Regions from separate parts of the Viridibacillus sp. KH_047 genome, predicted to be linked through region 3. Evidence: riboswitches for the same ligand, from Rfam matches in the RefSeq annotation. Region 3 holds a riboswitch; each other region holds the start of a gene.
What was found. Region 3 has a riboswitch for S-adenosylmethionine ahead of metK (methionine adenosyltransferase). Riboswitches for the same ligand answer to the same signal wherever they lie in the genome.
Positions count from the first base shown of each region.

Region 1: another riboswitch for S-adenosylmethionine. It lies ahead of AC3IS5_RS18570 (methionine ABC transporter ATP-binding protein); the one in region 3 lies ahead of metK (methionine adenosyltransferase).
Region 2: another riboswitch for S-adenosylmethionine. It lies ahead of AC3IS5_RS19290 (M20 metallopeptidase family protein); the one in region 3 lies ahead of metK (methionine adenosyltransferase).
Region 4: another riboswitch for S-adenosylmethionine. It lies ahead of AC3IS5_RS02485 (5-methyltetrahydropteroyltriglutamate--homocysteine S-methyltransferase); the one in region 3 lies ahead of metK (methionine adenosyltransferase).

Region 1 covers NZ_CM174479.1:3,788,949-3,794,712, reverse strand. Annotated here, with positions in the region: gene AC3IS5_RS18585 (glycine C-acetyltransferase) at 1-583, shown strand, start outside; gene AC3IS5_RS18580 (pyridoxal phosphate-dependent aminotransferase) at 751-1,914, opposite strand; gene AC3IS5_RS18575 (carbon-nitrogen family hydrolase) at 2,095-2,883, shown strand; SAM riboswitch class I at 2,963-3,068, shown strand; gene AC3IS5_RS18570 (methionine ABC transporter ATP-binding protein) at 3,187-4,200, shown strand; gene AC3IS5_RS18565 (methionine ABC transporter permease) at 4,190-4,861, shown strand; gene AC3IS5_RS18560 (MetQ/NlpA family ABC transporter substrate-binding protein) at 4,877-5,695, shown strand.
Region 2 covers NZ_CM174479.1:3,942,913-3,948,676, reverse strand. Annotated here, with positions in the region: gene AC3IS5_RS19300 (LPXTG cell wall anchor domain-containing protein) at 860-1,021, shown strand; gene AC3IS5_RS19295 (nitric oxide synthase oxygenase) at 1,249-2,304, shown strand; SAM riboswitch class I at 2,387-2,492, shown strand; gene AC3IS5_RS19290 (M20 metallopeptidase family protein) at 2,664-3,863, shown strand; gene AC3IS5_RS19285 (VOC family protein) at 3,876-4,685, shown strand; gene AC3IS5_RS19280 (CynX/NimT family MFS transporter) at 4,842-5,764, opposite strand, start outside.
Region 3 covers NZ_CM174479.1:835,544-841,307, reverse strand. Annotated here, with positions in the region: gene AC3IS5_RS04315 (alanine/glycine:cation symporter family protein) at 1-643, opposite strand, end outside; gene AC3IS5_RS04310 (alpha/beta hydrolase) at 853-1,650, opposite strand; gene AC3IS5_RS04305 (gamma carbonic anhydrase) at 1,774-2,286, shown strand; gene metK (methionine adenosyltransferase) at 2,458-3,654, opposite strand; SAM riboswitch class I at 3,916-4,034, opposite strand; gene pckA (phosphoenolpyruvate carboxykinase (ATP)) at 4,237-5,764, shown strand, end outside.
Region 4 covers NZ_CM174479.1:490,597-496,360, reverse strand. Annotated here, with positions in the region: gene AC3IS5_RS02495 (PrkA family serine protein kinase) at 1-239, opposite strand, end outside; gene AC3IS5_RS02490 (L,D-transpeptidase family protein) at 540-1,034, shown strand; gene AC3IS5_RS02485 (5-methyltetrahydropteroyltriglutamate--homocysteine S-methyltransferase) at 1,101-2,222, opposite strand; SAM riboswitch class I at 2,330-2,430, opposite strand; gene AC3IS5_RS02480 (YkuS family protein) at 2,658-2,906, opposite strand; gene AC3IS5_RS02475 (S1 domain-containing RNA-binding protein) at 3,093-3,521, opposite strand; gene AC3IS5_RS02470 (DJ-1/PfpI family protein) at 3,761-4,312, shown strand; gene AC3IS5_RS02465 (alpha/beta-type small acid-soluble spore protein) at 4,781-4,990, shown strand; gene AC3IS5_RS02460 (APC family permease) at 5,150-5,764, opposite strand, start outside.

The DNA of each region.
Region 1 (5,764 bases), 1.3 Mb from region 3:
TGATCTTATTACATATGTGGATGATGCTCATGGATCAGGTGTAACAGGTAGAGGAAAAGGTACTGTGAAGCATTTCGGTTTAGAAAAAGAAATCGACTTCCAAATCGGTACACTATCTAAAGCGATTGGTGTAGTAGGTGGATACGTAGCAGGTAAGAAGAATTTAATCGATTGGTTAAAAGTACGTTCTCGTCCATTTTTATTCTCAACAGCTTTACCACCAGGTGATGTTGCTGCAATCACTGCAGCTGTTCAAATGTTAATTGATTCAACAGAACTTTGCGATCAACTGTGGGAAAATGGTGATTATTTAAAAGCGGGTCTGAAAAAACTTGGATTTAACATCGGTGCATCTGAAACTCCGATTACACCGTGTATCATCGGTGACGAAAAACTAACTCAAGCCTTTTCTGCTCGTCTTTTTGAAGAAGGCGTATACGCTAAATCGATTGTCTTTCCAACTGTACCAAAAGGCACTGGGCGCGTACGTAACATGCCAACTGCCGCACATACAAAAGAAATGCTAGACGAAGCTTTAGCGACTTATGAAAAAGTAGGTAAAGAACTAGGTGTAATTTCATAACAAAAAAATGCTCAGCGCTATGTGCTGGGCATTTTTATTAAGCAATTTTCTTTGTTAATTCTATAGCCACATTTGTGATTATGCGACTGTTTTATTGATATATTTATTAAACCCATGCCACTGAAACTCCAACTTATGGGATAAGGTGATTTTTCAATGTATAAACATTAAAATAAATTTAGTTTGGAGATACGCGTTATTGCTTCATGAAGCCTGACCTCATCAACAAGCAAGCCAACACGTACGTACCCTTCTCCGTATTCACCAAAACCATTACCAGCAGCAACTGCTACATCAGCCTGTTCTAGCAATAAATCAGCAAATGCTTCACTCTTATACCCTTCTGGTACAGGAAGCCATGCAAAGAATGATCCTTTTGGTGCTGTCACCGCCCAGCCAATACGATCGCAAGCAACTTTTAATGCATTCCGGCGGCTTTCATACATAGCCACTAACTCGGTTACACATTCTTGTGAACTAGTAAGTGCTGCAATACCAGCCTCTTGCACAGCAGGGAATAGGCTGACAAATAAATGATCTTGTATTAAGTTTAATGCTTCAATTAGCTTTGCATTACCAACTGCAAAGCCGACCCGCCAACCAGCCATATTATACGTTTTTGATAAAGTATACAACTCAACCCCAACGTCCTTAGCACCTTCAGCTTGTAAAAAACTCACTGGTTTTTCACCATCAAATCCAATTGCTCCATATGCAAAGTCATGCATTACTGCAATATCGTGATCTTTCGCAAACTGCACAGTTTCATCGAAAAATGATAAATTAGCAACAGCACCAGTTGGGTTATTTGGATAATTTAAATACATTAATTTCGCACGAGCTTTTACCTCATCTGACACAGTTGTGTAATCAGGTAGGAAGTCGTTTTCAGCTAGTAATGGAAGTGTATCGAACTTGACATCAGCTAGTGCTACGCCTGACCAATAGTCCGGATAACCAGGATCTGGGAGTAGCATTGAATCACCAGGGTTCATAATAGCTAAAGGTAATTCAACTACACCAATTTTTGTGCCAAAAAGTATGGCTACTTCCGTATTTGCATCAATTTCAACGCCGTATTCTCGCACATAAAATTCAGCAATTGCTTCCTTAAAATCGGGCAAGCCACGGAATGGAGAGTATTTATGAGTTTGCGGATTAATAACAGCTTCCTGCATAGCTTCTATAATATGAGGAGGAGTTGGTTGGTCTGGATTTCCTTGGCCTAAATTGATGACATCTCTACCTTCCGCGACTGCGGCACCTACTTTTTGTACTAAAGTTGCGAAAAACTGCTTCGGCAACTGTTGTAATCTCGTTGAAAATTCCATCTTCGAACAAACCCCCTTGAATTATTTTCTTTAATAACTTGTTATCCACAAAATCTTTCTTCTAAATACTCTATACACAACAACTACTTTGTGGATAAAATAGACGTATGTATAAAATAGTCGCAATAATAAGAGAAATATTATAACCTTTTTAAGAAAATGTCTACAGGTGGTGGAGCTATGAAAATTGCATGTATACAGTTAAATGTTGCCTTCGGGGACATCGAAAAAAATTTTACAAACGTCGAAAAGTTTATCAGGGAGGCTTCTGATAAGGGGGCGGAACTCGCAATTCTTCCTGAAATGTGGAATTCCAGCTATGCTTTAGAGAAATTAGAAGACCTTGCAGATCCGAATGGGGAACGCACAAAGAATTTTCTACAAAAGCTTTCAGAAGAATTACAAATTCATATTGTTGGTGGCTCGGTATCAACAAAAAAAGATGGAAAATTCTATAATACGATGTACGTATATAACAATAAAGGGGAGCTTGTCAGCGAATATGACAAAGCGCATCTTTTCCGTCTAATGGACGAGCATTTGTATTTATCAGCTGGCGATAAGCAGAATAACTTTGAGCTAGGTGATATTCCAGCGGCTGGTGTTATATGCTACGATATTCGTTTTCCTGAGTGGTTACGTCTTCATGCATTGAACGGAGCGAAAGTAATTTTCGTTTCTGCACAATGGCCAACACCACGTATTGATCATTGGAAAACATTATTACAAGCACGCGCAATTGAAAGCCAGTGTTTTGTTATTGCAGTAAATCGAATTAGCCATAAAAAACAAAATTTCAACGGTCAATCGATGGTTATTGAACCTTGGGGTGAAGTGTTATGGACTGGTGGAGAAGATGAAGAAATGGCGATTATCGATGTCGACTTCTCTATAGTGGATGAAATTCGTCAACGAATCCCGGTATATGATGATCGTCGCCCTGAATTATATAAAGATATTTCTAAATAATACAAAGTTTCGAAAAAGTGTTTGACATCTACATTATTTCACAGTAATATTTAGTTCATAACTTACAAATGAATATTGAACTTTATCTAGAGAGACTGAGGGATAGGCCCTATGACGTCCGGCAACCCCCTGAAAAAGGGAAGGTGCCAATTCCTACAGAATGAGTACATTCTGGAAGATAAATCGCCAATTTACACTTACGATGCTTCTTTCAGATAACCGAAAGAAGCGTTTTTTAATACAGTGAATTCCAAGTATTTCTATAGAAGTTACATAATTTAAACAGATTTGAGGGGATACAATATGCTCGAGATTCAGAATCTTACAAAAGTATATAAAACCAAAAAGGGTACGGTAACGGGCGTAGACAACGTATCGTTGACAATTGATAAAGGTGAAGTCTTCGGTATTGTTGGCTATTCTGGTGCAGGAAAAAGCTCGCTGCTACGTTGTATCAATTTATTGGAGCGACCAACAAGTGGTAGTATCATCGTAAATGGTCAAGATTTAACAAAATTAAAAGGCGAACAACTTCGTAAAGCGCGTTTGAAAATCGGTATGATCTTCCAGCACTTTTACTTAATCAGTCAAAAAACGGTTGGCGAAAATATCGAATTTGCTTTAAAAGCAGCGGCTACACCACCGAAGCAGATTAAAGCCCGTGTAAAAGAATTGCTTGAAATGGTCGGTTTATCTGAGAAAATCGACGTCTACCCAGCACAGTTAAGTGGTGGTCAAAAGCAACGTGTCGGTATTGCTCGTGCACTTGCAAACAATCCATCCGTACTACTTTGTGATGAAGCAACATCAGCACTTGACCCAAAAACAACAGTTTCCATTTTACGCTTACTAAAAAAAATCAATCGTGAGCTGAATATTACAATTATCCTTATCACACATGAAATGGATGTTGTAAAAGAAATTTGTGATCGTATGGTTATTATGCAAGATGGAAGAGTCATTGAAGAAGGAGAAGTTTACGATGTTTTTGCAAATCCGGTTGAGCCATTAACACAAGAATTTATTAGCAGCGTTGTATCATTTGAATTACCGCCAACGATTCTTAAAGGTGTGACAGGGGAAATTGTGAAAGTGCTATTCAAAGGAGATGTAGCTGGTGACGGCGTCATTTCAGATATGATTCAAAGCTTTGAGGTACGTGGTAATTTCTTGCATGGCACAATTGAATATATTCAAGAAAAACCGCTTGGCATTTTCCTAATGGAGCTACAAGGTCAACCGGATAATGTAGGGAGAGCTATTTCCTATATGGAAGGGCGCGGTGCGTTTGTGGAGGTGATTAACGATGCTATTTGATTTCGAGCACTTTATTAGTATGCTTCCAGACATTTGGAAAGCATTTGGTGAAACGTTACTGATGATTGGTATTTCACTTAGTATTTCACTAATTATCGGTTTACCACTCGGTATTATTCTATTTGTTACAAGCAAAGGTTTATTTTTACGTAACCGTTTTTTTAATGGGATTCTAGGATTTATCGTCAATCTAGTTCGTTCTGTTCCGTATATCATTCTATTAGTAGCGTTGTTCCCACTAACAAAAATACTAGTTGGAGATACAATTGGTCCGATAGCGGCGAGTGTTTCATTATCTGTAGCAGCCATTCCATTCTTTGCGAGACTTGTAGAAACGTCTATGCGTGAAGTTGATAAAGGCGTCATCGAAGCATCAATAGCTGTCGGAGCAACACCGTGGATGATCATACGAGATGTACTATTACCTGAAGCGAAATCGGGTATTATCCAAGGGGTGACAATGACGATTATTAGTTTAGTAGCATATTCCGCAATGGCTGGTATTGTCGGTGGTGGCGGAATTGGTGACTTAGCTATTCGTTTTGGTTATTACCGCTATGACAACACAATTATGATTGCGACAGTTGTCATTTTGATTGTTATCGTCCAAATTATTCAACTTTCAGGCGATGCCATTTCAAAAGCAATTGATAAACGATAAAGGGGAGAATTGAAAATGAAAAAGTTTTTACTAGCAGCGTTATTATTCGTATTAGCAACAGCTTTAGTTGCATGTGGTAACAAAGATGAAAGCAAACCAAAAGATTCGAAAGACATTAAAATTGGCGCAACTGCAGGACCATATAGTGACATGTTAAATAAAGCGATCATCCCACAATTAGAGAAAAAAGGCTATAAAGTAAAAACGGTTGAATTCAGTGATTACGTACAACCAAACAAAGCATTAGATTCTGGAGATATTGATGCAAACCTTTTCCAACACTCAATTTATCTTGAAAACTTTAATGAACAAAACAAAATGAAGTTAACTGGTCTAATTATCGTACCAACTGCACCAATGGGCTTCTTTGCAAAAGATTTTAAATCAATTGATGACATTAAAGACGGCGCAAAAGTAGCAATTGCTAACGATCCATCAAATGCAGCACGTACATTATTAACGTTACAAGAACAAGGTCTTATCAAAATTGACCCTAACATCGAAGAACTAAAAGCATCTGAAAAAGACGTTGTTGAAAATCCTAAAAACTTAGTGTTCCAACCAATCGAAGCGGCGGGTCTGCCTCGTGCAATCGAAAGTGCTGACCTTGTTGGTGTCCCAGGAAACTTCGCGCTTGCAGCAGGACTGAAACTACAAGATGCACTATTCTTAGAAAACATGCCTGATAAATTCCGTAATGTTATTGCGGTTAAGGAAGAAAACAAAGATTCACAACTAGCAAAAGACATCTTAGAAATCGTTAAATCAGAAGGATTCGAAAAAATCATTGATGAAGAATTCAAAGGCTTCGGCAAACCTGACTGGATGAAGTAAATGCTGAAGTGGTCCGTTTAGACTCGACAAGCGCTGGAACCTTCGAATTGAAAACGTACTTTCAGTTTT
Region 2 (5,764 bases), 1.1 Mb from region 3:
GTAAAGTTGAATGTATTGTATGCACTACAGATATAGTGATAATCGTTTGAAAAAACATTGAAAAAGAACACTAGAATTAGTGGGTGTTTTTATTATATTAAATTGGATATCTACCTGCAAATAAATTATTTCAAATCAATACTTCTCATTTAAAGCATAATTTGATTACTACATGTAAATTAGAGTGATTATTATTATCAACTCGTTGTCTATTGTATAGCTAATTGAAAACAATGTTATGGGTGAACGGAACATGATTCAATAAATCTATTTATATATTTATTTCGAATAATGAGCGCAGTATTATGAATTCTTTCGAATGAACCTTATTCCATTAATATATTTTAATCATAAATAATTTATGTCAAAGATAGTGTGACAGTTTTTTGAAATTACAATGGGGTACCGACTCTAGATGAGTATCGGAATTTAATGGTATTGAAATCTATAGAATTTTGGAATTTTGAGGTTCAGATATAGTAGAGGCAATTTGTGTTTTATGTAATGGAAGGATTTTTATAAGAATCTGTATTATGTATATCGCTAACTCTTTAAAATTTATATAGTTCTAGAAGGGAGTTAGCGACCAACGACAAGTTTTTTTACGCGCTAATGAAGTAGTATCTTTTCTATTAGATTGTTAAATAAATGGAGTGAAATGAAATGTATTAGTGGAGAGTGATGGGATTTTACGAAGTAATCTCACAAGGAATTTCGGAAATAGAATACATAGAAAAAATGTAATATTTAATAATATAAGTTTTTTTTGTTAAACGAGTTTATAAGTTGGTAAAATAAGTTATTTATTAAAAGGTGTCTAGAATAACAATAACCAAATGGTCCAGAAACAACAGTTGAATTGAAAGGTTCAAATAAACCAAGCGATATCAAGGGTGCTAATGAAAGTAGTTCACTATCTCAAACAGGTTCAGAGTATCAATTATGGACACTGCTTGTAGGGGGAGCAGTTATCCTACTCGGATTATCGATATTGTTTAACAGAAGAACTAAAAAAGCATAGTGAAAAGAGGACTATTAATTGGTTTTATACCATTAATAGTCCCTTTATTATGTATTAAATATGTTGGTTTTTTTGATTTACAAAACCTTTAATCATTCTTTTTATGCCAAAAATGGCAGTTGCCACAAAAACACCACATTATTTAAGTCTTATACCTTGTCTAATGGAAATCAATTCTTCTATGATGGTAGTTAGGAAGTCGAGTGGTAACAGGAGGAACTGTGGCGATGTTGAATGAGGCTATTGATTTTATAAAATTGTATTATTCGGAAACAGAGCGATCTGAAGAGGAATTAGGAAGACGCTTAGCTGAAGTAGAGCATGATATCCAAGAGAATGGATTTTATGAACATACAATAGATGAACTGAAATTTGGTGCACAAGTAGGTTGGCGTAATAGCAATAAATGTATTGGTCGTTTGTTTTGGCAAACGTTGCAAGTGCTTGATAAGCGCGAACTAACAAGTGAGCACGACATTTTTCAAGGACTTCTAGAGCATATTGATTTTGCAACAAATGGTGGTCGAATCCGTCCGACGATTACAATTTTCTCTCAACGTAATGTACGTGTTTGGAATCATCAATTAATCCGCTATGCTGGGTATGAAACGCCAGATGGCATTGTGGGAGATCCAGATTCAGTGGAGTTTACGAAGAAATGTGAGCAACTTGGCTGGCAAGGACAAGGTGGGCGTTTCGATGTATTGCCACTTGTTATTCAAGTTGGAGAAAGACAACCGCAATTATTCGATATTCCAGCTGAGTATATATTGGAAGTTCCAATCCGACACCCCGAATTTGAGTGGTTTAAGGAACTTGATCTGAAGTGGTATGCGGTACCGATGATCTCGAATATGAAATTAGAAATTGGTGGTATTACATATGCAGCTGCTCCGTTTAATGGCTGGTATATGGGAACGGAAATTGGTGCACGTAATTTAGCTGATGACTATCGATATAATATGTTACCAACCATCGCAGAAAAAATGGGTTTAAATACAGCTTCAAATTCTTCCTTATGGAAAGACCGTGCATTAGTTGAATTAAATGCGGCAGTTTTATACTCGTATAAAGAAGATGAAGTGAGCATTGTTGATCACCATACAGCAGCACAACAATTCAAACGCTTCGAATCCAATGAACAAATTGCAGGGCGTGACGTAACGGGAAATTGGACATGGCTTATTCCACCGTTATCACCGGCTACAACGCATATATTCCATAAACCATATGACAATGAACGTAAAACACCAAATTATTTTTATCAGAAAGCGCCATATTGACTTAGAGAATATCAGGGAATTTATTGCAATTTTTAATAGATTGGCGTAACATGATTTTTAATTACTACTAATTCAATAGGTTTTCTTATCAAGAGAGATGGAGGGACTGGTCCTGTGATATCTCAGCAACCGCTTTTAAAGCAAGGTGCTACTTCCAGCAAGTTGATTAAAAGCTTGATAGATGAGGAGAGACTTACATACCAAGTCGATTTCTCTAAATGAAATAGAGAAATCGGCTTTTTAATATCATGAAATAAATTTATAGAGCATATAATGCAAAGTTTCTAAGAAAAAAATTTAACTCAAATTCAAAGTAAACCAATTTGTATTAAAGGTATAAATTGAGGGAGGAATATTGAATGAGTGCGATAACGCAAAAAGAACTTTTAACTACAATTTATGAAGAAATAGATCAAGGATTTGATGAAATTGTTGGATGGAGGAGATATTTGCATGAGCATCCAGAGTTATCTTTTGAAGAATATGAAACTGCAAAATTTATTGCAGAAAAACTTGAGAGCTTCGGTTTAGAGGTGAAAAAAGGGATAGGCGGAAATGGTTTAATCGGTATTTTGAAAGGGGATCATGCTGGTCAAACAATCGCTTTAAGAGCTGATTTTGATGCATTACCTATTACAGACTTAAAAGAAGTTGCTTATAAATCCCAAAAGGATGGTGTCATGCATGCTTGTGGTCACGATGGACATACGGCCGCATTACTTGCGACAGCAAAAACGCTAAGCCATTACAGAGAGCATCTGCACGGTAATATTATTTTTATCTTCCAACATGCGGAAGAAAAACCTCCTGGTGGTGCGAAATTCATGATTGCTGAAGATGTATTGAAGGAAGTCGATTATGTATTTGGCGCGCATTTAGATTCGGGTTCACCAGTTGGAAAGGTATCTGTTGGGGATGGTTTTAAAATGGCTGCAGTTGATAAATTTGCGATTAAAATTCAAGGACTAGGTGGCCATGGTGCGAAACCACAACAATCCATCGACTCAATTGTTGTGGGTAGCGAAATCGTTGGAGCGTTGCAGAAAATTGTCAGTCGTCGCTTAAATCCATTTGATGCAGCGGTAGTGACAGTCGGTGTATTCCATGCAGGAAGTGCTTTTAATATTATTGCAGATTCGGCACTTATTGAAGGAACGGTTCGCACAATGACGGATGAAGTTCGTAATAAGGTAAAAGAAGAAATCTACTCAATCGTCAAAGGCATAACGGAATCAGCACATGCCACATATGAAATTGATTATTTACACGGCTATCCAGCTTTATACAATCATCCGGCTGAAACTGCTCTTGTGAAAGATTTATTTGAAAGGGAATTTGGTACTGAATCGGTGATTGAATTTGAACCGTCAATGGGTGGAGAGGATTTTGCGTACTTTTTAAATGAAAAGCCAGGTACTTATTTTAAAGCAGGATCACAGAATGACGACGAACGCACTCATTTTGCACATCATCATCCGAAATTCGATTTTGATGAAAGAGCGTTATTAACAATAGAGAAAGCATTTGTGAAAATCGTTTCACATTATTTATTTAAATAAGGGGACTTGAACATGACATTATCTTTTGATCACGTAGTACATTTTGTAGAGGAACCAAAAGAAGTAATACAATCATTACAAAACCAAGGAATTCATGCTGTTGAAGGTGGCGTACATGAAGGACGCGGAACGTACAATGCACTTAGTTACTTTGATCTAAGTTATATAGAGTACCTTGGTACATACGACAGAGAGCTAGTAACTGGGGCAGAGCATTTGCATCACAGCCTTATTGAAACAGTAGTAAATAATGATTTCACAGAAGGTTTCGTAAGATTTGCAATTCGCACAACGGATATTGAAGGTATAGCAGAGCGTTTGAAAGAGCAAGGTTTATCAGTAAATGGTCCAGTGCCAATGAATAGAAAACGACCGGATGGCAGTATTATAAGCTGGCAATTACTTTACGCTGGAGAAGAAAATGACTCTCTTCAATTGCCATTTATTATTCAATGGGATGACAATGATGATAAGCGTAGACAGGAGCAAGTTGAAAAAGGAGTCATTGGAAAGCAACCAGAAAAGTTGGACTTTGCAGGTGTTACTTTTGCAGTAATAGATGCTGAAAAAACTGCTGAAAAATGGTCTCGATATTTAGGGTTAGAGTTTGCAGAAGCGTATGTCGATCCGGAGTTGAATGCTATTATACAGGTTCTTACATTAGCTGGCGGTGACTTATACTTTGCTAGCCCTATTGGAGAGGGAGTTGTTGCAAAAGTATTAGCAGAACTAGGAGAATGTCCATTCCAAGTGAATTTCTCAGGAGCTAAAGAACCTGCTACATTTGAATTGTTAAATGGTCGTTATCATTTTGAGAAATAAGTTATATAGATTAGTGCACCGATAAATCTAGAGAAGCTATTATGCAGTGATTGAGACTGCGTAATAGCTTTTTTCTATGACTAGTATGGTTAGGATAATGTAGTTTTAAGTTAACAATACGAAAAAATCCGAGCCATTATAAGCTCGGATTCATCTCTACTTTTCAGGTGTAACATAACCTTCTTTTGCAGCATGCATACCAGCTGACACTAATAATACTACAGTAATAAGGAATAGGAAGTTGGCTGTTGTCCAACTATTTGAAATATCATGGATAAAGCCAAATAGTACAGGGCCAACTGCCGCTAATAAATAACCGAATGATTGAGCAGTACCTGATAATTCAGCCGCTTCATCAGCTGTACGCGTACGAAGTGAGAAGAACATCATCGCTAAACTAAATGATGCACCACCTGCAAGTCCTAGCAATATCATCCATAATACTGTCAATGAAGTCCATCCAGCTAAAATACCACCAAATCCTACTATATAAAGAATGCCGTATACTGCAACAAGAGGACGTTGATCTTTTCTACGACCTGCAATAATAGGAATGATAAACGTTGCAGGCAATTGTGAGAACTGCATAAAGGAGAACATCCATCCAGCTGTATTAGCACTCATACCTTGTGATTGCAGCATTTCAGGAATCCAAGCAGCGGTTGTATAGAAGATAAGAGATTGGAAACCCATTGCTAATGTAACGGTCCAAGTAAGGGGAGATTTCCAAAGTGGGACTTGTTCTTTCTTAGTTTGAGTGGCACTTTTCACTTCTGACTTAGGTTTGCGGATTTGTGGAAGCCAAACAATAAAGGCAATAACCGCTAAAATGAACCAAATACCAAGTGCAATTTTCCAACCGAATTCACCACTAGCGAGCGGATAACTAATCCCAGCTGCTAAGCTAGCCGATATATTCATAGAGACTGTGAATAACCCTGTTAATAATCCAACTTGTAAAGGGAATTTCAATTTAATTAAGCTTGGTAATAGTACATTTCCAAAAGCAATTGCGACACCAATTAGGGATGTACCTAATAACAGCATGGATGTCGTTCCTAAAGATCGAGTAAGAATTC
Region 3 (5,764 bases):
GAAGATATCCTAACGCCATAAACGGTACAATAAAAGAAGCTACTGAAGCTATACGTTTTACGCCACCTAAAATAATAGCTCCTAAAATAACACAAACTACTAAACCTGAAATCCAGTGCTCTATGCCAAATGCAGTATACATCGAGTCAGCAATAGCATTCGACTGCACGGTTGGTTGTAAAAATGACATTGCTACAACTGCTGCTACAGCAAAAATCATTCCTAACCAACGCTTCCCTGTACTTTTCTCGATATAAAATGCAGGTCCACCTCGATAAACACCGTTTCTTTTTTCTTTATATATTTGTGCTAATGTTGATTCTACATAAGCGGTTGCAGATCCTATGAAGGCAATTACCCACATCCAGAAAATTGCACCCGGTCCCCCAAAGGCAATTGCTGTAGCAGTACCTGCAATATTACCTGTCCCAACACGACCAGATAATGCCATAGATAATGCTTGGAAAGAGGATACACCTGCTTCAGATTCTTTACCACTGAAAATTTGTTTAAACATGTCTTTCAATAAACGGACTTGTACACCTTTTGTTAATATAGTAAATAATAATCCGACTAGTAGAATACCGTAGATCATCCACGGTCCCCATAAAATTTCATAAACACTGGTAATAATGGCTTCCATCTATCGTCCCCCATTGATCATAATAAATTATTCCAAGAATAATATATATTGCCAGTTTCAAATAAAATAAAAAGACATTCTATTAAAATAGCAATTGTTATGTATTATATATCAAAACCATAAAATTGGGAATATCCCTTATGTGTTATATGACAATTGAAATCGGTTACAAATAAAAAAGACGGAATTTTGTAAAATTCCGTCTAAACTTAAATAATATATCCAACTGATTTTAATGTATTAAAGATAAAACTTTCCATATATGCATAAATATCTTCACGTTCAGGTTCTTGGAACAAATCATGATAACAAGCTTTCCATTCCTTATATTGATACTCTGATAAACTTTGTTGTGCTAGCCATTTTTTACAATACGCTACATCCGCTATTTTATCGTTGCCACCAGTCATTAATAAAATCGGGATATTTGGAAATACCGTTTGTTGTGATATTCCTTTCATGAATCCATGAAGTTCACGATACCAATTGACAGTAATGACATCATTATAGTAAATATCATCTTTTTCTTCTTTATAAAATTCATAGCTTCTCGTTAAGTGTTTAATGTTGATTTCATGATTGATTTTCAGATTTCCAGTCAGTTTACTTAGACCTGTTAAAGCATTTGATAATTTGGATGGTTGGTGTTTTAAATGCATCCAAGGTGACGTTAATATCACACCTGTACATTCGTACTTGAATTTTTCAACAACATGGATTCCTAAAATAGCTCCTAAACCATGTCCCACTACAAATACAGGTAAGTTATATGTTAAAGCTGCTTGCATTAGTTGTTTAACAAATGTTTCGTAACTTTTAAACTCTTCACTATGCACACGTTTATGTCTACTCTCTTCTCCATGTCCAGGTAAATCTCCTGAAATAACATGAATACCAGATGTTCTTAAATTTTCGATTAACCATGCATAACGACGATGATGTTCGTATGCACTATGTATTATTACAGCGACAGCTCTTGCTTGGCCATCCGTTTCCCATTTCCACATTACTCTCTCACCTCATAAATTCCTATGTATATATTCTAACGTATTCTGACTATTTCAGTTCCATTCAATGCTTCCTTTTGTTACGATAATAATACATAATAACTTGAAATGAGGCGTTTTTCGATGATTTATCCATTTAGAGACAAAAAACCATCTATTGACCCATCCGTTTTTATCGGTGATAACGTAATTATCACTGGTGATGTTACTATCGGACCTGATTCTTCTATTTTTTACAATACAGTTATTCGCGGAGATGTTTCGCCTACGATTATCGGACGCAAAGTGAATATCCAAGATTTATGTTGTTTACATCAAAGTCCTGCTTATCCACTTATCTTAGAAGACGATGTGACAATTGGACATCAAGTAACATTACATAGCTGTACTGTAAAAAAAGGCGCTCTTGTCGGGATGGCTTCAATTATCCTAGATGGTGCTGAAATTGGTGAAGGTGCATTTATAGGTGCCGGCAGTCTCGTTTCACAAGGCAAGAAAATCCCTCCAAACACATTAGCATTTGGACGCCCTGCAAAAGTTATTAGAGAGTTAACAGAGGAAGATAAAAAAGATATGGACCGTATTGTCAACGAGTATTACGAAAAAGGACAATATTATAAATCACTTCAAAAATAATTCAATCAAGATGCCTGAGTATCGTTTTTCAAACGATTTCTCAGGTTTTTTTATTCTCTTACTATGAGTTTCTTCTATATAAAATAAAAAATATCCCGAGCTACGATGATTACTTAAATAATCAACATGTAACTCGGGATATTTTATGTTATTGAGATTTTTTAGATTGAATTAAAGTCCCGCTTTTTCTTTTAAAACGGCAGCTTTATCTGTAGCTTCCCAAGGAACATTCAAATCTGTACGGCCAAAGTGACCATAAGCAGCTGTTTGTTTATAGATTGGGCGACGTAGATCAAGCATTTTAATAATACCAGCTGGGCGTAAATCAAATAATTCACGAACCCATTCAACTAAATCTGCTTCATTTACTTTACCAGTACCGAAAGTATCGATTGCAATTGAAACTGGTTGTGCAACACCAATTGCATAAGCTAATTGTACTTCACAACGCTCAGCAAGTTCAGCTGCTACGATATTTTTGGCAACATAACGTGCTGCATAAGCTGCAGAACGGTCAACCTTAGTCGCATCCTTACCAGAGAAAGCACCGCCACCATGACGAGCATATCCACCATAAGTATCTACGATAATTTTGCGTCCTGTTAAGCCTGCATCACCTTTTGGTCCACCAATTACAAAACGACCAGTTGGGTTGATGAAGTATTTTGTTTTTTCATCTAGTAATTCAGTAGGTACAACTGGAGCAATTACACGTGCTTGTAAATCCTCTTTAATTTGCTCTAATGTTACTTCTGGATCATGTTGAGTTGAAATAACAATTGTATCCACACGAACTGGACGATTATTTTCATCATACTCGATTGTTACTTGTGTTTTACCATCTGGACGTAAATAATCTAACTCTTTTGTTTTACGAACTTCAGTTAAACGTCGTGCTAATTTATGTGCCAAGCTAATAGGTAAAGGCATTAACTCAGGTGTCTCGTTACATGCGTATCCGAACATTAAACCTTGGTCACCTGCACCAATTGCTTCAATATCTTCATCTGTCATTGAGCCTTCGCGTGCTTCTAGTGCTTGGTCAACGCCCAATGCGATATCAGCTGATTGCTCACCGATTGCCGTTAAAACAGCTACGTTTTCGCCATCAAAGCCATATTTACCACGTGTATAGCCGATTTCCATTACCGTTTCACGAACGATTTTAGGAATATCAACATAAGTTGATGTTGTAATTTCTCCTGCTACTAATACAAGACCAGTTGTTACTGTAGTTTCACATGCTACACGTGCATTCGGGTCTTTTGAAACGATTTCATCTAAAATGGCATCCGAAATTTGATCACAAATTTTATCTGGATGTCCTTCTGTTACACTCTCTGATGTAAACAGTCGACGGTTTGTCATTTGGTTTCCTCCTATTATCTGCGAGATTGCCTCGGAAATGATACGGTACTCATTACCCATGTTAGTTCTTTCCAGTAGGATTGAACGCCAAGCCGTTGCTGCCTTTAACACGAGGATTCTAGAAAGTGCCACTATATAAATAGAACCGCATAAATTACATATACTTATCAAAAATTTAGGAATTGGTCTATTTTAAATAAAAAAACCCTTCCCCCCATTATTACTAATGAGTGGAAGGGAATAATTCATAAGCACCTTTCACTCTTATCGTTCAAGGATTAAATCCTTGCATCAGATTGAGCACCAGCGCATCACATAAAATCACAATGCAGGTTGCCGGGTTTCATAGGGCCTGACCCTCCACCAGCTCGGGATAAGAGTATCCGTTCAATTTCTCATATTAGAACATTATAGCTAAGTTGTCAACCTCTTTTTTATTTCTAAAAAAAAGTACAACTTTCAAAAAAATTATATGGTGATTAGTATAGATTAATTAACTAAATGTGTTATACTAATTTCCGAAATGAATTATAAATCCCCTCTATTAAGAGGAATAATATAAAAAGGATGGTACGTAAAACGATGAATTCAGTAGAAATTACGAATGAACTGAAGGAATTATTGAAAGGTGAAAATATTCTTGAACAACTTTCAGTACCACAATTAACAGAAAAAGCTACTTCACGCGGTGAGGCAATCCTAACTGTTGATGGTGCAGTAAGAGCAGTCACAGGAAAATATACAGGTCGTTCTCCTAAAGATAAATATATGGTTGAAGAAGACAGTTCAAAAGACAAAATTGATTGGGGTAAAGTAAACAGACCAATTTCGTCGGATATCTTCGACTCATTATACACTAAAGTAGTAAACTACTTAAAAGAAAAAGAAGAATTATTTGTATTTAAAGGTTTTGCAGGTGCAGACCCATCATCTCGTTTAGCTATTCGTGTAGTGAACGAATACGCTTGGCATAACCTATTTGCACATCAATTATTCATTCGTCCTACTGAAGAGGAATTAGAAACTCATGAAGCTGACTTCACAATCGTTTCTGCTCCAACTTTCAAAGCGGACCCAGCAGTAGACGGTACTGATTCAGAAACTTTCATTATCGTTTCCCTTGAAAAACGTATCATCCTTATTGGCGGAACTGAATATGCTGGAGAAATGAAAAAATCCATTTTCGGTATCATGAATTACTTATTACCACAACAAGGTATTCTTTCAATGCACTGTTCAGCAAACGTTGGTGAAGCAGGCGATGTAGCATTATTCTTCGGTTTATCTGGAACTGGTAAAACAACTTTATCTGCAGATGCAGATCGTAAACTAATCGGTGATGATGAACATGGTTGGTCTGACAACGGTGTATTCAATATCGAAGGCGGTTGCTACGCTAAGACTATCAACCTTTCTAAAGAGAAAGAACCTGAAATCTACAATGCTATCAGTTTTGGTACTGTATTAGAAAACGTAGTAGTAGATGAAGAAACACGCATTCCTGACTACGATGATGTTTCGCTAACAGAAAATACTCGTGTTGCTTACCCAATCCAAAATATCGAAAACATTGTTGATCCATCTGTTGCAGGCCATCCTAAAACAATCATCTTCTTAACTGCAGATGCATTTGGCGTATTGCCTCCAATCAGCAAGTTATCAAAAGAGCAAGCAATGTATCACTTCTTAAGTGGTTTCACATCTAAACTAGCAGGTACTGAACGTGGTGTTACTTCACCTGAACCAGTATTCTCAACATGCTTCGGTTCTCCATTCCTACCACTTCCAGCAACAGTTTACGCTGAGATGTTAGGTAACAAAATCGACGAACACGAAGTAAACGTTTTCTTAGTAAACACTGGTTGGACTGGTGGCGAGTACGGCGTTGGTAACCGTATGAAACTTTCTTACACTCGTACAATGGTTCGCGCTGCAATTGACGGTAAACTAAATAACGTCTTTACTGAAAAAGATGCTATCTTCGGTTTAGAAATGCCTGTAGCTGTTGAAGGTGTTCCTACTGAAGTATTAAATCCACGAAACGCTTGGAAAGATAAAGAAGCTTATGATCAAAAAGCTTCTGCACTTGCTGGCATGTTCCGAGAAAACT
Region 4 (5,764 bases), 340 kb from region 3:
ACCAATCGCTCAATTGCTGTTTCTAGCCCGAAAATTTCTTGTCCAAAAAAGTTAAATAATTTTTGTCCGTCTCTTTCTTCTAATCCAGAACTTTTAATCATATTGTACACACGTGAATGAGCTGTTTGAGCGACTTCCGGCCTTTCTTTCACAATGTTTAAGTAATCTGCAAACGAACCTTCCCACTTTAGTCTGTTTTCTTCTTCACGATAAACCTTAAACTTACTTAAAATGTCTATAGCCTTCCCTCCATTCTTAGCCTGATTTATAACATAGTATGAAATTAGAGAAATAATGATACCCAATAATGAGTCATTGTTGAGGATTCTTCCTTAAGGAAATCTTGAAGTAGCTAATGGAGCATGCATTTAACTAGTTAAATTCTCACTAATCCTACTAAAGACCAATTTTTAAGTTGGCAGCAGTTTTTACATCTTCTGCTAATCATTCTAAAAAGCTGGTGAATGTTAATGTGTCATTATGAAACCCCATATGTAACAAACATATAATATACTGTAACAACTTTGGAGGTGATTACACTGATTCATACGATTAAACAAGGTGAAACACTGTTTCAGCTTTCTAGAGATTATCGCACACCGCTATCCGCAATTATTGGCGCGAACCCATCTATCAATCCAAATGTACTTTATATTGGCCAGCCTATTGTTATTCCAGGTTTTCCTGATCCTAATACAATTCCATATCAAATTGATATTTCACTGAACAATCGTTGGCTTAGATTATATAAAGATGGTGTTTTACAAAAGCAATATCCCATTGCGGTTGGAAAAATGTTAACCAATACACCTGTAGGGAATTTTATTATCATTAATAAAGCACCTAACCCTGGAGGCCCATTCGGAACGATGTGGATGAGCTTATCAAAAGATACGTATGGAATTCACGGCACAAATGATCCAAGTTCAATTGGTAAAGCCGTATCTCATGGTTGTATTCGCATGCATAATGAAGATGTAGAAGAATTAGCAAGTATTATTCCGATTGGGACTGCGGTTTTTATACATCCGTAATAGTAAAAAGGACTACCCGCAATAGTCATTGATAGCTGACTTTGTAGTTAGTCCTTATTATAAAATCTATTTATCCCAAACGTCTTTAGCGATACGTACAACATGACGTAATTTTTCCCATTGCTGTTCTTCCGTTAATAGATTGCCTTCTTCAGTAGAGGCAAAGCCACATTGTGGGCTTAAACAAAGCTGATCGATATTCACATATTTCGTTGCTTCTTCGATTCTTCCTTTAATTTCATCTTCATCCTCGAGTTCAGAAGTCTTGGAAGTAATCAAACCCAAAACGACATTTTGATCTTTAATGAATCGCAAAGGTTTAAAATCTCCTGATCGTTCATTATCAAATTCTAAGAAAAAGGCATCCACATTCACACGTGAAAATAGCTCTTTTGCGATCGGCTCATATGCACCTTGATATAACCAAGAAGATTTAAAATTCCCGCGACAAATATGAATCGTAACCGCCATATCTTCCGGTTTATTTGCTAGTGCTTCAACAGTAATATCAGCAAACTTTTTCACTAATTCATCTGGATCAAATCCCTGTTCTTTTATCTTATCTCGAAAAACATCACTGAACAAAGCTCCCCAGCTTGTATCATCTAATTGTAAATAGCGGCATCCTACTTCATAAAAAGCTTGAATCGCATCTTGATATACATTAATAATATCTTTAGCCACATCATCGAGTGAAGCATATGAAGGATTGCTTATATACGGTTCGCTTCCAACTACACCTGAGTAAAAAATCATATTAGGCCCTGGGATTGTAATTTTCGCAACATGCTCACCGGCAATACTTTTCAAATACTTAAAGTCTTGTAAAAATGGATGGTCTTTAGGGAAATTTAATTTCGAATCGACCGTGTATGCCTCCGCTTTTTTCATCGCCCCATTAAAAGCACCAGAAAGGTCTTTTTCATAAACACGAATCCCCTCAATCGCACTGATAAAGTCTAAATGCCACCATCTTCTTCTAAATTCACCATCTGTGACAGCAGATAGACCGACTTCTTTTTGTTTTTCAACAAGCTTTGCAATTTCTATATCCTCAATTAATCGTAATTCTTCTTTAGTTATCTGACCTTGTTGATATTGTGCTCTTGCATCTTTAAGTACTTGTGGACGAAGAAAGCTCCCTACATGGTCTGCTCGAAATGGTGCTTTAGTTATTGTGTTAGTCAAAATGGACAACCCCTCTGAAGTTAAATTTATGTTTTTCACTTAGCTTTTCGGGGTATAAAAAAACCCCTTCTAAAAAAAAGAAGAGATTGGCTTCATAGCTGTTACTCTTCTTATCTTCAAGCGTTACGCTTCTGGAATTAGCACAGTGCAAAAAAAGTCTGTTGCTGAGATATCAAAGGGCCAGTCCCTCCATCTCTCTAAATAAGAAAATTACATATTTTTAATTACTTGTTATCAATCTACATGTATATCCATAGATTGTCAATATTTAGTGTTATTTACCTGTTCAATCCAAGTTTTATCATGTTAAATATTTATTATTACGTAGATTTGAAATTAGTCATATACTTTATTTAATTCTATTGATTTAAGTAGTTTAGGGTACCGCATAATAAAACAATGCCAGGTCTCTATCCTAGACCTGGCATTGTTTTATTAATGTAGATTAAGTTTTTCTTCTACTTTCCGACAGACTTCATCTGCGGATAGGCCCGCCGCTTCAATGATTGAACCTTGAATGGACGTATCGTGAATGCCCAGTGCATTATTGTCCAACCCTGTAATGACACAACAATCTACACCCGTTGCATCTGATTCATGTTTCAGTTCAACGATCTCATATCCCTTTGCAAGCAAAGCCTCTGATACATTCGTTAATGATTGCTCTACACCGATTATCGACATAGTAGGGTTCACCTCCTAGTTGATAAGATGTCCGTTTCTACTTATATTTATGTATACAATTTCAACTAAAACAAAGACAAAACCCCATAATAAGATATCTTGTATAAGTAGTGTCGATGACAATGGTCCATAAAATAAAAAAAAACGCACATCTTAAAAGATGTGCGTTTCTTCAGCTATCTATCATTACCCTCTTCTTCCGCCTCTGCCACCGCGTTTAGACTCGGTGCTGCGTTTTAGAGTAGATAAGTTATCTTCACTTGATTTTAAGAATTTAGCCATCTTATCTTCAAAGGTTTCCTTCGGTTGGAAATTACCTCGTTGGCGATTATCCTTCTGACGATATGGGCGCTTCGTATAAGAAGACGTACTTTCAACAGGTTTATCAATCGCTTTTTTAATAGATAGGGCAATTTTTCCTTCTTTTTCGCTTAGGACCTTTACTTCTACTTGATCCCCAACTTTAAGATGTTCATTAATATCTTTTACGTAAGCTTCTGCAACTTCACTAATGTGCACAAGCCCTGTCACCTTATCCGGTAACTCAACAAACGCACCAAAATTCGTGATTCCTGTAACCTTACCTTGTACCTTACTACCAATTTCTACTGACAATCCATTTCCTCCTAATAAATACTATACTTTATTATATCAAATTTTTTTTTTGATGCCAGTCATCCGTGATATTATTTAATATCAACAATATATTCAATTTAATACTAATAACTTAAGTAGTATTGGTGGCTGGCACCATTAGATTAATAAATAAATTGCACGCAATAGAGGGAATCAATAATATACTCAGAATATATAAGTGAAGGCGAAAGTCCATTTTTGAGAGGAGGAAATGACTAATGTCAAAGAAAGTATTATTGTTAGCTGGAGATGCCGTTGAAGCTTTGGAGATTTATTATCCGTATTTTCGTTGTCTTGAAGAGGGCTATGATGTGCAAATAGCTGCTCCATCGAAGAAAAACTTACAAACGGTCGTTCATGATTTTATTGGTTGGGATACTTATACTGAGAGTAAAGGATACCTTATTGAATCTCATTTGGCGTTTGAGGATGTACAGCCTGAAGAGTATGATGGATTGATTATACCTGGAGGAAGAGCTCCTGAATACATTCGATTAAATGAAAATGTTCCAAAGATCGTCGCTCATTTCTTTGAGGCAAATAAACCAGTTGCAGCAATTTGCCACGCTAGTCTCATTTTAACAACTGTTTCTCAATACTTAAAAGGTCGGGAATTAACGGCTTATATCGCATGTAAACCAGATGTAGAAGCTGCAGGAGCAACTTATATTGAAGACCCTCTCCATGTTCAAGGAAACCTCATTTCCGGACATGCATGGCCAGATCTACCAGGATTTATGAGAGAATTCATTAAACAACTAAATCAATAAAATTTGTTATTAAAAAAGAGACAAAAGAACGTATCCAAAATATCTTAATGTATTTTGGATACGTTTCTTTATAGCTACTGATTCACTTCCTCATAAACCTCATTCATAAACAATAATCATTTGGCCATTGGAATTTTTCTGAATATGATGGCTTTTTTAGTGTGTAACTCAATTGGCCATTCTACACTTTCTGTTACTAAACTCTACCACACTTATTCTGCCTGCATTTATTATTTTTCCATTCGTTTCACAGAATATACTTTTGTAATTAACTATATTTTTTATTTCAAAAATACTATTTAAAATCCCTTCCTTCAAAAGCTTACTTTAATTTTTTTGTTTTTTGAAATAGATATTTATATTGCTATAGCAGCCTAAAACAACATGTAGGATGGACTTTTCACCTCTTCACTATATGTATTAAAAACAAATCTTTGTCCATTCTAATATCACAAGGAGGTGATAGATATGGCTTCAAATAACCGAAGTTCAAATAAACTTGAAGTACCAGGTGTTCAACAAGCGGTTGATCAAATGAAATATGAAATTGCTCAAGAGTTTGGTGTACAACTTGGAGGAGAAGCTTCTTCTCGCGCAAACGGTTCAGTTGGTGGAGAAATTACTAAACGACTAGTTCAAATGGCTGAAAACCAAGTAAAAGGAAATTCTGGACAATAAAAATCCAAAGTAAGAAGGTAGAGTTATTATGCTCTACCTTTTTACTTTGGATTACCTTACTGAATATAGTTTATTACTACTTTCTCCCGCTTTTTCCTTATCCATTAATCTCTTCTTATTAACATAGTTGTTTTACTACTTATGATATTTAACTAAAAACTATATCTCTTTAAAACTTGGAGGATATTTTTTAAATCCTTTTGTTGTAATTAGCGCATAAACAAATCCTATAGCTAACCAAATAAATCCTATTTTTAACGTCATTGGTGACAGATTGATAAATAAGTAGAAACAGATTAAAAATCCAAGAGCCGGAATTAAAAAGTAACGAATAAATTTCTTCTCTTTTTTACGGAAATAATAATACACAATTACGGATAAATTAACGAGCATAAAACCTGCTAAACCACCAAAGTTCATTAATTCTGCAACTAGGTCAATTGGTAAAAAAATCGCACCTACTATACTAATGCTACACAATAATAAAATATTATAGACCGGTGTTTTATATTTCGGGTGTAAATGTGTAAAGAATTTCTTTGAAAGTACTTCATCACGTCCCATACTAAACATTAAACGTGAAGCACTTGCCTGACCAGTTATACCTGCTGTAAATGTCGAAGCAATAATAGCTACTGTGTAAAGTGTTGCAAGCAGTGCACCACCTGCAGCATTTGCAATATCAAATAGAGCTGTATCAGCTGAGCTGAAGCTAGTTACATCTGGCCATACCAGTTGTGCAACATAAGCTTGTACGATAAAAATAACCCCACC